DNA from 4 places in the Leptothrix cholodnii SP-6 genome. Region 1 is predicted to be linked to each of the others. Evidence: predicted binding sites of a transcription regulator. Region 1 holds the regulator's gene; each other region holds the start of a gene.
The links. The regulator sigma-54, encoded in region 1, starts transcription at its own class of promoters, with help from an activator protein. The targets are predictions, from matches to a motif close to TGGCANGNAANCTGCTTT.
Positions count from the first base shown of each region.

Region 2: the regulator sigma-54 is predicted to act here: its motif matches at 1,346-1,363, upstream of fae (formaldehyde-activating enzyme).
Region 3: the regulator sigma-54 is predicted to act here: its motif matches at 1,371-1,388, upstream of LCHO_RS19130 (CmpA/NrtA family ABC transporter substrate-binding protein).
Region 4: the regulator sigma-54 is predicted to act here: its motif matches at 1,512-1,529, upstream of glnT (type III glutamate--ammonia ligase).

Region 1 is NC_010524.1:4,735,312-4,738,515, forward strand. Features, by position in the region: gene LCHO_RS21035 (hypothetical protein) at 1-204, opposite strand, end outside; gene LCHO_RS21040 (RNA polymerase factor sigma-54) at 485-2,095, opposite strand; gene lptB (LPS export ABC transporter ATP-binding protein) at 2,115-2,891, opposite strand; gene lptA (lipopolysaccharide transport periplasmic protein LptA) at 2,918-3,204, opposite strand, start outside.
Region 2 is NC_010524.1:3,473,660-3,476,863, reverse strand. Features, by position in the region: gene LCHO_RS15710 (ATP-grasp domain-containing protein) at 1-419, shown strand, start outside; gene LCHO_RS15705 (triphosphoribosyl-dephospho-CoA synthase) at 421-1,317, shown strand; gene fae (formaldehyde-activating enzyme) at 1,469-1,978, shown strand; gene LCHO_RS15695 (dihydroneopterin aldolase) at 2,040-2,570, opposite strand; gene LCHO_RS15690 (sigma-54-dependent Fis family transcriptional regulator) at 2,838-3,204, shown strand, end outside.
Region 3 is NC_010524.1:4,306,729-4,309,932, forward strand. Features, by position in the region: gene LCHO_RS19130 (CmpA/NrtA family ABC transporter substrate-binding protein) at 1-1,224, opposite strand, end outside; gene icmF (fused isobutyryl-CoA mutase/GTPase IcmF) at 1,654-3,204, shown strand, end outside.
Region 4 is NC_010524.1:171,223-174,426, forward strand. Features, by position in the region: gene LCHO_RS00815 (electron transfer flavoprotein subunit alpha/FixB family protein) at 1-230, shown strand, start outside; gene LCHO_RS00820 (HutD/Ves family protein) at 227-832, shown strand; gene LCHO_RS00825 (helix-turn-helix domain-containing protein) at 842-1,444, opposite strand; gene glnT (type III glutamate--ammonia ligase) at 1,667-3,013, shown strand; gene LCHO_RS00835 (class II glutamine amidotransferase domain-containing protein) at 3,025-3,204, shown strand, end outside.

The DNA of each region.
Region 1 (3,204 bases):
CTGCGTGTCCTCGTCGCTGGCACGCCGGAACTGCTCGCCCAGCCGGGCCAGTTCGTCGCTGCCGCAGGAGCGGCACAGGCTCAGCACCGCGCGGGCGTATTCGGCCGGGCCCAGCATCAGCGCGATGTCGACGTCTTCGCCGAGTTCGTGCAGCACGAGATCGTGGATGCGGATCGCGATCCGCAGTCGGGTTGTGTCGTTCATGGCCATGTTTGCTCCCATGCCATGGTCCATGCAGATGACGTGCCGCCCGATCCGTGAAAACACGCAAAATTGAACCCAAACGTGTCCGTTTTGGGGGTTCGGGATCGAATCCGAGGGTATGTCCGGAGCGGCCTGGCCACTGCACGAACCGCGGCACGCTCGAGCCGGCAGATGGTCTCCGACGGTACCGCGCGCGGACATCGCCGACGCGCACCGCGACGTGACAGGATGGCTCAGGGCGGCACACCGACTGCACCGCGCAGGTGCAGTGATCGTCGGCTCAGATGTCCTTGCGCAGGTTCGCCGGTGCGATCTTGAGCGCCTCGCGGTACTTGGCCACCGTGCGGCGCGCCACCTGGATGCCCTGCTCTTCGAGCATGGTGCTCAGCTGGCTGTCCGACAGCGGTTTCTTGGGGTCCTCGGCCGCCACGAACTGCTTGATCAGCGCCCGCACCGCGGTGCTCGACGCGTTGCCGCCGGCATCGGTGTTGAGCGAGCTGCCGAAGAAGTACTTGAGCTCGAAGGTGCCGAACGGCGTGTTCATGTACTTGGCCGTCGTCACGCGCGAGATGGTCGACTCGTGCAGCCCCAGCTCGTCGGCGATCTCGCGCAGCACCAGCGGCTTCATGGCGATCTCGCCGTGCGTGAAGAAGCCCTTCTGGCGCTCGACGATGGCCTGCGAGACACGCTGGATGGTGTCGAAGCGCTGCAGGATGTTCTTGACGAACCAGCGCGCCTCCTGCAGCCGCGACGACAGCATCGCGCCACCGTCACCGCCGCCATTCGTGGCACCGCCGCGCTGGCTGCGGTGCTGGCGCAGCACCTGGGCGTACATGTCGTTGATGCGCAGCTTGGGCATGACGTCGGGGTTGAGCACCACCCGCCAGCCACGCCCGGCCTTCTGCACGATCACGTCGGGCACGACGATGTTGGCCTCGGCGCGGGCAAAGCGCCGCCCCGGCTTGGGCTCGAGCGCGACGATCAGCGTCTGCGCCTCGCGGATCAGCGCCTCGTCGGCGGCCACGGCGGTGACGAGCTTCTTGATGTCGCGCCGCGCCAGCAGGTCGAGGTGGTGCTGGCAGATGCGGATGGCGGCGGCCTGCGCCGGGCTCGGGTCGAGCTCGCGCAGCTGCAGCACCAGGCACTCGGGCAGGTCGCGCGCGCCGACGCCGGTCGGCTCCAGGCTCTGCAGCCAGCCGAGCGCACAGCGCAGGCGGTCGATCAGCTCCTCGCGCATCGTCGCGGCCTCGACCGGGTCGATCGCGTCGCCGGTCACGACCGCACCGGCCTCGATGCCGAAGGCCAGCCGTTCGGCGATCTCCTCGAGCGTGTCGGCCAGGTAGCCGTCCTCGTTGAGCGAGTCGATCAGCGACTCGACCAGCAGCATGTCCTCGCCGGCCAGGCGCATGCCCAGCAGCTGGCCGCGCAGGTGATCGGGCAGGCTGGGCGTGAAGGTGGAGCGCTCGCTCCAGTCGCTGTCGTCGTCCTCGTTGGCGCCGTTGCGCGCCGCGGGGGTGTCCGACAGGCTGTTGAAGTCCTCGCGGTCGTGGCCGCTGTCCCAGTCTTCGCGCGACTCGCCGGCACCGAAGTCGAGCTGCTCGACGCTCACCGGCTCGGGGTCGCCGACGCCGGCTTCGTGGGCCGCATCGGCGGCACCGGTGTCGGCGTCGTAGCGGGACTCTTCCTGGGTCGGGGCGCTGCGCTCCTGGATGACCTGGCTCTCGGGCGTGGGGCTGTCTTCTTCGGCCTCGAGGAAGGGGTTCTGTTCGAGCATCTGCTCGACTTCCTGATGCAGCTCGAGGGTCGACAGTTGCAGCAACCGGATCGACTGCTGCAACTGGGGCGTCAGCGCCAGATGCTGCGAAAGACGGACCTGCAGGGATGGTTTCACGGGTTGCCGGCCTTCTTGATTACATGCGGAAATGTTCGCCGAGGTAGACCTTGCGGACGTCCGGGTTCTCGACGATCGCCGCGGGCGTGCCTTCGGCCAGCACCCGGCCTTCGCTGATGATGTAGGCGCGGTCGCAGATGCCCAGCGTCTCGCGCACGTTGTGGTCGGTGATCAGCACGCCGATGCCACGCGCCTTGAGGAAACCGATGATGCGCTGGATCTCGAGCACCGCGATCGGGTCGACGCCGGCAAACGGCTCGTCGAGCAGGATGAAGCGCGGCTGCGTGGCCAGCGCACGGGCGATCTCGACGCGTCGGCGCTCACCGCCCGACAGCGCCGGCGCGGGCGATTCGCGCAGCTTCTCGATCGACAGGTCGGCCAGCAGGCCGTCGAGCATCTGCTCGATGCGCTGCGCGCTGTAGCGGCGGCCTTCGGCGTCCTGCTGCAGTTCGAGCACGGCGCGGATGTTCTCCTCGACCGTCAGGCGCCGGAAGATCGACGCCTCCTGCGGCAGGTACGACAGCCCCATGCGGGCGCGCTGGTGGATCGGCAGGCGCTGCACCGGCGCGCCGTCGATGCGGATCTGTCCGGCATCGGCGCGCACCAGGCCGACCAGCATGTAGAAGCTGGTGGTCTTGCCCGCGCCGTTGGGGCCCAGCAGGCCGACCACCTCGCCGCTGTTGACGGCCAGGTGGATGTCCTTGACCACCTTGCGCGCGCCGTAGCTCTTTTCGAGGCCGTCGGCTTCGAGCCGGCTCGACGCGCCGTTGCGGCCCGCCCGGGCCGGCTGCGCCAGCTTCTCGTTCGCCGGGCCGGGCGAGTTCAACGCTTGACTCCCGCCGCGTCGGCCGGGCGCGGCGTGACGATGCCGCGCACCCGCCCGCCGCTGCTGCCGTCGGCCGCACCACCCTGGATCTCGATCGCGTCGCGGCCGTGGTCGTAGACGATGGTCTGGCCGCTGATCTGGTCGGCCAGCACGCCGGCGCGCAGCAGACGCACCTGCGCCTGCTGGCTGAATCGCACGGTCTGGCTGACGGTGTCGTATTCGATGCGCCGGGCCTGGCCCTCGATGACTTCATCGAGGCCGTCGCGCTTCTGCCTGAACGTGG
Region 2 (3,204 bases), 1.3 Mb from region 1:
TGCCGCCGATCGGCGCGTCCGGCCAGCCCGGCCACGACTGGCGCGTGCTGGTGATCGGCGGCCGTGCGGTGGCGGCGATGCGGCGCGTGAGCGCGCACTGGGTCCACAACGTCGCCCAAGGCGCACGCTGCGAGCCGGCCGAACTCACGCCCGCATTGGCCCGCCTGGCCGAAGCCGCCGCAGCCGCCTTGCAGATGGACTACGCCGGCGTCGACCTGATGCCTGCGGCCGGCCGCGAGACCATCCAGGTGCTCGAAGTCAACGGCGTGGCCGCCTGGCGCGGGTTGCAGAAGGTGACGCCGTTCAACATCGCGCGCGCCCTGGTCGACGACCTGATCGACCGCAAGCTGGCCACCAGCCTGGCCGCGCGGTGCGACCGACAACCGGCGCCCGTCGCTGCGCCGGCCCGGCGGGCGTGACGTGCCGGTCTCCACCGACGCCAGCGCGCCCGCCCGCCAGGCCTTCCTGAACGCCTGCGCCTGGGACGTGGCGGTGCGCAAGCCCGGCAACGTCAGTCGCGCCTCGCCGGGCCACGGCATGCTGGCGCAGGCGTTTGTCGACAGCGCCCAGGCCTGCGCCGCGGCGCTGTGCGAGCGTGGCGCCACGGTGGGCGCGCGCATCGAAGGCGCGGTGGCGGCCACCTGGGCGTGCGTGGGCTGCAACACCAACCTCGGCATCGTGCTGCTGTGCGCGCCGCTGGCCGCCGCGTTCGAGCGCGTGGTCGACGCGGGCGTGGCGGTGACGGCCACCTCCCTGCGCGACGCCTTGCAGCACGTGCTGGCCGGGCTCGACGTGGCCGACGCCGAGGCGGCCTTTCGCGCCATCGTCATGGCCAGCCCCGGCGGGCTCGGCGATGCGCCCGACCAGGACGTCCACCAGCCGCCGACCATGACCTTGCGCCAGGCGATGGCGCTGGCCGCCGACCGCGACCGCATCGCGCGCCAGTACCGCGACGGTTACGCCGAACTGTTCGATCTGGGCCTGCCGGCCATCGTTGCGCGCGAGGCCTTCGATCCGCTGCAGCCGGTGCCCGAGCGGCCCGCGCCGGCCCAGGCCGCGGCGGTGCAGCGGGTGTACCTGGCCTGGCTGGCGTCGGATCTCGATTCACACATTGTTCGCAAGCACGGGGCCGCGCTGGCACACAGTGTCCTGAGGCAGGCCGCACCCTGGGCCGGGCGTGCGCAGGCCGGCGAGGTGCTCGATGGCGATGCCGCGTTCGCGCAGTGGGATCAGGCCCTCAAAAGCGCCTCGATCAACCCCGGAACCAGCGCCGACCTGAGCGTGCTCACCCTGATGTGCGCCGGCCTGCTGGCCTGAACCGTGTTGCGCCGCGTGACGGCCGAGGTGGCACGGAACGTGTTTATTGCTCCCGGGGTGGCCGGTTTTCGTACCGGCAGACCTGCCCTCGGGGACGGGCCTCGCGGGGTCCGGACGGATCACAGAAACTGCTTTAGGAGACTGAACAATCATGGCCAAAATCGATCGCATGATGGTGGGCGAATCGCTCGTCGGTGAAGGCAACGAGGTCGCGCACATCGACCTCCTGATCGGCCCGCGTGGCAGCGCCGTCGAAACCGCTTTCGCCAACGCGCTGACCAACAACAAGGACGGCTTCACCTCGCTGCTGGCAGTGCTGGGCCCCAACCTGCTCACCAAGCCGGCCACCGTGCTGTTCAACAAGGTGACCATCAAGGGCGCCAAGCAGGCGGTGCAGATGTTCGGCCCGGCCCAGCGCGGCGTGGCGATGGCGGTGGCCGACTGCGTCGAGGCCGGCACCATCCCGGTCGCCGAGGCCGACAACCTGTTCATCTGCGTGGGCGTGTTCATCCACTGGCTGGCCGACGACGACCGCAAGATCCAGGACTACAACTACGCCGCCACCAAGGAGGCGATCGAGCGCGCCGTGGCCGGCAAGCCCACCGCGGCCGAAGTGGTTGCGGCCAAGGGCGGCTCGTCGCACCCGTTCGCCACCCATTGACGGCCACACGCTGACGTCGAGTTCACCGCGCGGGCCGATGGCCCGCGCGGTGTCTTGCGCGTTACCGATCCTGCGGCACCAGGCCCGAGCCCATCCAGCTCAGGATCTGCGCGCTGCGTGGGGTCGATGCGGCAGCTGATGTCGATGCCATCGGCACGTCACGCAGGTCGGCGCGGCAACGCTCGATCTGCACGCCCACCGCGTCGACGTTGTCGAACTTGCGCGGCTTGACCACCTTGACGCGCACCCACGCCGCGCCAAAGTCGATCAGCAGCATGCGTGCGATGCGTTCGGCCAGCGCTTCGAGCAGCGTCACGCCGTGGTCGTGCATCAGCGCGTCGAGGCGGTTGCGCACCACGCCGTAATCGATGGTGTCGCCGATGTGATCGGTGTCGCAGGCCCGCGCGCGCGGCAGGCCGGCGTGGATGTCGATCACCAGCGGCTGGGTGTGGTGCAGCTCGGATTCGTGGATGCCGATCACCGTCTGACCGGTGTAGCCGCTGATGAAGATCAGGTCCATCGGCGCGGCCGCCGGCGCGTGGCCGTGCGGCTGTGGCGGCAGGGAATCGAGCAAGGCGGGCAGGGCGGACATGGGTCTCCTCGGGTGTGTCGTGGGCGGCGTGGCTGCAAGATGTGCGCCCACCGTCGTGCGGTGCCCTTGCTGGCTCAGGGCCTGAGCCACAGGTGTCGACGCGATCGGGTGCGTCGTGAGAACGAAACTGAACGACAGATTGAGCAAGCTCACTGCGGGGCACTGTCGAGCGGTGTCGTGCGTCTTCGGCTTGGGTGCAAACACCGTTGTTCGTGATGGATGGCACGCTCAGAATCGTCGGCTGAAGTCCTCTGCAGGAGCAAAACGATGGCGGTCAGTCTTCTTGGAACCGGGCGGCACGCCGAACGTGTTTTTGACGTGGTGCGCGGCAGCTTCGGCGAAGAGAGCAACGACGTCGTCGCACGCTCGTGGCGGCGCTGCATGGACGAGTACCTGCTGCACCCCGACCGCCCGCGCGACCTGCGCGCGCTCGACCCGGCCGCGATCGAGGCCCGGCTGGACCGCATGTCCACGCTGGTCGACTGCGCCCGCCACGAGATGGCCACGCTCTACCAGCAGCTCGCCGACGACGAATCGGCGGTGGTGCTGACCGACACCGACGGCGTGATCCTGCACATGGTGGCCTCGCCCGATTTCGCCCGCGAGGTCGCGCCGCTGGGCCTGCGCACCGGCG
Region 3 (3,204 bases), 430 kb from region 1:
GTACTTGGCCGGATCCTTGCCGTCCCAGACCACGCCGTCGATCAGCTTGCTGCTGCGCATGTCGCTCTTGGGCAGGTTGACCTTGACCTGCGCAGCCGCCTGCTTGTAGATCTCGGTCTTGTTGATCGCGCGGGCCACGCCGAGGTAGTCGACGTCGGCCTTGAGCAGGCCCCAGCGCTTGTGCTGGGTCAGGAACCAGGCGCCGTCGGACACGTACGGATAGTTGACCGCGCCGTCGTTGAAGAACTTCATGTGGTTCGGGTCGTCCCAGGTCTTGCCCATGCCGTTCTGGTAGCGGCCCAGGATGCGCTGGTTGATGGCGTCGACCGAGGTGTTGATGTACGACTTCTCGGCCACCGTCTCGGCCATCTTCATCTTGTTCTGCAGGCCGGTGTCGATCCAGCGGCTGGCCTCGAGGATGGCCATCACCATCGCGCGGGCGGTGTTCGGGTTCTTGGTGACGAAGTCGTTGGTCGCGCCCAGCACCTTTTCGGGGTGGTCGCGCCAGATGTCCTGCGTGGTGACCGCGGTCACGCCGATGCCGTCCATGATGGCGCGGTGGTTCCAGGGCTCGCCGACGCAGAAGCCGTCCATGTTGCCCACGCGCATGTTGGCCACCATCTGCGGCGGCGGCACCACGATGACCTTGGCGTCGGTCATCGGGTTGATGCCGTTGGCCGCCATCCAGTAGTACAGCCACATCGCGTGGGTGCCGGTCGGGAAGGTCTGCGCGAAGGTGTATTCGCGCGGCTCGGCCTTCATCAGCTTGGCCAGCCCGGCGCCGTCGACCGCACCCTTGTCGGCCAGCTTCTTCGACAGCGTGATCGCCTGGCCGTTGTTGTTGAGCGTCATCAGCACGGCCATGTCCTTCTTGGGGCCGCTGATGCCCAGATGCACGCCGTAGACCAGGCCGTAGAGCACGTGCGCGGCGTCGAGCTCGCCGTTGACCAGCTTGTCGCGCACGGCGGCCCAGGAAGCTTCCTTGCTCGCGATGATCTTGATGCCGTACTTCTCGTCGAACTTCAGCACCGAGGCCATCACCACCGAGGCGCAGTCGGTCAGCGGGATGAAGCCGATGCGCACCTCCTTCTTCTCGGGCGCATCGGAGCCGGCCGCCCACGCGCCGCCGGGCACGGCCAGCGCGCCGGACACGGCGGCAGCACGTTGAAGAAAATCGCGTCGCGGCAGGTTCACGGGCGTCACCGGGTCTTGGGGCATGGTCATCGCGTCACTTTCGAAAAAACAAAAAAAGACGGCGTCTCGATCGTTGTCCGACAACAGGCGAGGGCCTGGCTTGTCGGGACGATCGGACGCCGTTGTCCAAAATGTCCCACCTAGTGAGGCCACTGCGATGCAGCCTCGCAGAAGGTTTAGCAGGACGCGTGCCAGCCCATGCGGCAGCCGGATCCACACAGGGAGAACCGCGTGCACGCACCCCGCAATCGCACCGCCGAACCTCGCGCCCGGCCATCGATGCGCGCGGATTGCGTGCGAGGCCCGACCGACCCGCACCATGGGCGTGCAAAACACCCGTGATAACCCTGATCTGGTGCCGAGACCCCTGGGAAAGGCCTGTATGACGTTTACGTAAACGTCAATCTAGAATCAGTTTGACGCCTTAATCTGCCCGCCAGACCCGAACGGAGACACCGCATGACCCAGCTCAGCGCCGACTACCAGGCCCTCGCCAACTACCGCCCGCAGCACAAGGTGCGTTTCGTCACCGCCGCCAGCCTGTTCGACGGCCACGACGCGGCCATCAACATCATGCGGCGCATCCTGCAGGGCATGGGTGCCGAGGTGATCCACCTCGGCCACAACCGCTCGGTCGACGAGGTGGTGACCGCGGCGCTGCAGGAAGACGTGCAGGGCATCGCGGTCAGCTCCTATCAAGGTGGCCACACCGAATACTTCAAGTACATGGTCGAGCTGCTCAAGGCACGTGGCGGCGAGCACATCCAGGTCTTCGGCGGCGGCGGCGGCGTGATCGTGCCCAGCGAGATCAAGGACCTGGCGGATCACGGCGTGCGCATCTTCAGCCCCGAGGACGGCCAGCGCATGGGCCTGGCCGGCATGATCGGCGAGATGGTGATGCGCTGCGACCGCGACCTGTCGTCGTTTGCGCCCGGCGAACTGGCCGCGCTGCAAGGCCACGGCGAAGCGGCCTGGCGCGCGCTAGCGCAACTGATCACCGCACTCGAAAACGGCAAGGCCGACGCCTCGCTGGTGGCCACGTTGCACGACGCTGCCAAAGGCTGCCCCACCCCCGTGCTCGGCATCACCGGCACGGGCGGCGCCGGCAAGTCGAGCCTGACCGACGAGCTGATCCGCCGCATCCGCCTGGATCAGGACGACAGCCTGCGCATCGCCGTCATCAGCATCGACCCGTCACGCCGCAAGAGCGGCGGCGCGCTGCTCGGCGACCGCATCCGCATGAACGCCACGGGCCCGTGGCAACAGGGCCCGCGCGTCTACGTGCGCTCGCTCGCCACGCGCGACACCGGCTCGGAAGTCAGCGCCGCGCTGCCCGACGTGCTGGCCGCGGCCAAGGTCGCCGGCTTCGACCTGATCATTGTGGAAACCTCCGGCATCGGCCAGGGCGACGCGGCGATCGTGCCGCTGGTCGACGTGCCGATGTACGTGATGACACCCGAGTTCGGCGCCGCCAGCCAACTCGAGAAGATCGACATGCTCGACTTCGCCGAGTTCGTCGCGATCAACAAGTTCGACCGCAAGGGTGCGGCCGATGCGCTGCGCGACGTCGCCAAGCAGGTGCAGCGCAACCGCGGCGATTTCAGCGTGATGCCCGACGCGATGCCGGTGTTCGGCACCATGGCCAGCCGCTTCAACGACGACGGCGTGACCGCGCTGTATCAGGCGCTGAAGGTGCGCCTGGCCGCCCTCGGCCTGCCGCTCAAGGACGGCCGGTTGCCGCTCGTCAGCACCCGCCACAGCACGCACCAGACGCCGGTGGTGCCGGGCGCGCGGGTGCGTTATCTGGCCGAGATCGCCGACAGCGTGCGCGGCTACAAGGCCCGCGCGCGCAAGCAGGCCCGCATCGCCCGCGAGATCCAGCAGCTGCGCGAGAGCGCACGCATGTTGAAGGAATCGATCCCCGAAAAACACCGCGCCTGCGACGCGCTCGAAGAACAGGCCGTGCTGCGCGAGGCCCAGCTCGACCCGGCCGCCCGCAAGCTGCTCGCC
Region 4 (3,204 bases), 350 kb from region 1:
AGGTCGGCCAGACCGGCAAGACCGTCGCGCCCGACGTCTACCTGGCATTCGGCATCTCGGGCGCGATCCAGCATTTGGCCGGCATCAAGGACGCGGGTGTCATCGTGGCCGTCAACAAGGACCCCGACGCGCCGATCTTCTCGGTCGCCGACATCGGCCTGGTGGGCGACCTGTTCGAGGTGTTGCCGGCACTGAAGGCGGCCTTGCCGTCCTTGCAGGTCGTGGCATGACCACGCCGCGTCGTGGCCAGGGCTGGCGACGCTTTGCGCTGGACCATCTGCAGCCCGAACCCTGGCGCAACGGCGCCGGCCAGACCCGCCCGGTCGCCAGCCGCCAGGATGGCGCGGGCATCGTCTGGCGCGTCAGCGTGGCCGAGATCGAAGCCGCCGGGCCGTTTTCCCGCTTCGAGGGCATCGATCGCACGGCCGTGATGGTCGAGGGCACTGACCTGCGCCTGGTCGCGCCGCAACGCCAACTCACCTTTGACGGCCCCGGCAGCCAGGTCCACTTTCCCGGCGAACAGGACTGGCACTGCGAGGCGCCGGCCTCGCCGACCCGGCTCTGGAACGTGATGGTGCGACGCGGTGCGGCCTGCGCCGTGGTGCGCAGCGTCGAGGATCAGGTGGTGCTGGTGCCCGAAGGCCAGGCGGCCGCGCAGGTGGCCGACTGGCTCGTGCTGGTCGTGCGGGGCGCGTTCGAGCTGGCCGGCCCGGACGGGCAGTCCGGGCACCTGGTCGGTGGGGACGGCCTGCATCTGCGCACACCCGCAGCCTTTTTGCGCCTGACGCCGTGCCAGCCCGGCAGCCTGCTGGTCATCACCGCGCTCTTCTGAGTTCCCGCCTCACTCCGCCGCGCGCGGATAGACGATGAAGGACAGGAACTTGATCGGGTACTTCACCAGCTTCTCGGGCCCGTGCGGCACCTCGCCCTGAAAGGTCAGCGAGTCGCCGGGTTCGAGCAGGTAGGTCTCCTGGCCGCAGCGGTATTCGATCTTGCCTTCGAGCATGTACAGGAACTCGGTGCCCGGGTGCTGGAAGGTCGGGTAGCGCTCCGAGTCGTCGTTCATCGTGATCAGGAAGGGTTCGAACAGTTTCACCGGGCCCTGATCGTAGGCAAGCAGGTGGTAGGTGTGCCCGTTCTTGGTGCCGCGACGCACCACTTCCATGCCCATCCCCTTCTTGATGTGCTGCGCCGAGCTGGCCGTGACGTCGTATTTGCTGAACAGCATCGACATCGAGACCCCCAGCGCACGCGCGATGCGCGCAAGCGTGTCCATGCCGGCGGAGGTCTGGCCGTTCTCGATCTTCGACAGCATGCCGCGGCTGATGCTGGCCTGCTCCGACACCTGCGCGATGGTCAGCCCGTGGCGCTGCCGCTGCTCCTTGATGGCTGCGCCGACCGATTCTTCGAGTGAGGCGGTTGCGCCTTCGCCGTGTCTGTTCACGAGCCGCTCCTTGCGTCTTTGTCGATGGCGGAAGTGTGCATCGTCCGGCCTGGAAAAAATTCATGTCAGGCATCAATGTTGCATAAGAAGAAACATGACGGCAGCCGATGCCGGACCGCTCGAGCAAGAAAGTCCCTTGTGGACCGTGGATCGAAACCCGAAGGAGTTTTTCTCTTGAACACCGTAGCAGACCCCTTTTCAGCCCGGCCCTCGGCCGATCTGGTGACCCCGCAGCGCTTCAGAACCGTGGAGGAAACCCAGCGTCATCTCAAGTCCGAGGGCGTGAGCTACGTGCTGGCGCAGTTCGTCGACATCCACGGCGTGGCCAAGGCCAAGTCGGTGCCGGTCGAACACCTGAACACCGTGATGACCGACGGCGCGGGCTTTGCCGGCTTCGCGATCTGCGGCGTCGGCATCGAGCCGCACGGGCCTGATTTCATGGCCGTGGGCGATCTCTCGACCGTGTCGGTCGTGCCCTGGCAGCCGGGCCTGGCGCGCATCGTCTGCGAGGGCCATGTCGAGGGCGAGCCCTGGCAGTTCGACAGCCGTGTCGTGCTCAAGAAGCAGGTCGAGCGCCTGAGTTCGCAGGGCCTGACGATGTTCACCGGCCTGGAGCCCGAGTTCTCGCTGCTGCGCCGCAATGCCGACGGCACGATCGTGCCGCACGACGCCAGCGACAACCTCGCCAAGCCCTGCTACGACTACAAGGGCCTGTCGCGCACCCGCGTGTTCCTGGAGCGGCTGTCGAACGCGATGCGCGCCACCGGCATCGACGTCTATCAGATCGACCATGAAGACGCCAACGGCCAGTTCGAGCTGAACTACACCTACACCGACTGCCTGACCTCCTGCGACCACTTCATCTTCTTCAAGATGGCGGCCAGCGAGATCGCCAATGAGCTGGGCCTGATCTGCTCCTTCATGCCCAAGCCCTTTGCCAATCGGCCGGGCAATGGCATGCACATGCACCTGTCCATCGGCGACGGCAAGCGCAATCTCTTTCAGGACAAGAGCGACCCGAACGGGCTGGAGCTCTCGCCGATGGCTTACCAGTTCATGGCCGGCCTGCTGCACCACGCGCCCGCATTGACGGCGTTGTGCGCGCCGACCATCAACTCGTACAAGCGCCTGGTGGTGGGCCGCTCGCTGACCGGTGCGACCTGGGCGCCGGCCTACATCAGCTACGGCGACAACAACCGCTCGACCATGGTGCGCATCCCGAAAGGCCGGCTCGAACTGCGCCTGCCCGACGGGGCCTGCAATCCCTATCTGGCGACGGCCGCGGTGATTGCCGCGGGCCTCGACGGCATCGAGAAGCGCATGGACCCGGGCACGCCGCGCAACGTCAATCTCTACGAGTGGAGCGAGGCGCAATTGAAGGAGGCCGGCATCGGCCTGCTGCCGCAGAACCTCAATGCCGCACTCGACGCATTGGAAGGCGACAGCGTCATTCGCGAGGCACTCGGCCCGGTGACGGGGGAGTTCCTGAAGTTCAAGCGCATGGAATGGCTCGAGTACATGCGCCACGTCTCCGAATGGGAAGTCAAGCAGTACCTCGAGTTTTTCTGAAGGAAACAATCATGTGTGGAATCGTTGGACTGTTGTTGAAGAAGCCGGCCTTGCACGGCCATCTGGGCGAGTTGATGGTGCCGATGCTGATCGGCATGACCGAGCGCGGCCCGGACTCCGCCGGCATGGCCGTGTTCACCCAGCCGCTGGCCGAGTCGCGCCGCAAGATCAGTGTCTATTCGGGCATGACC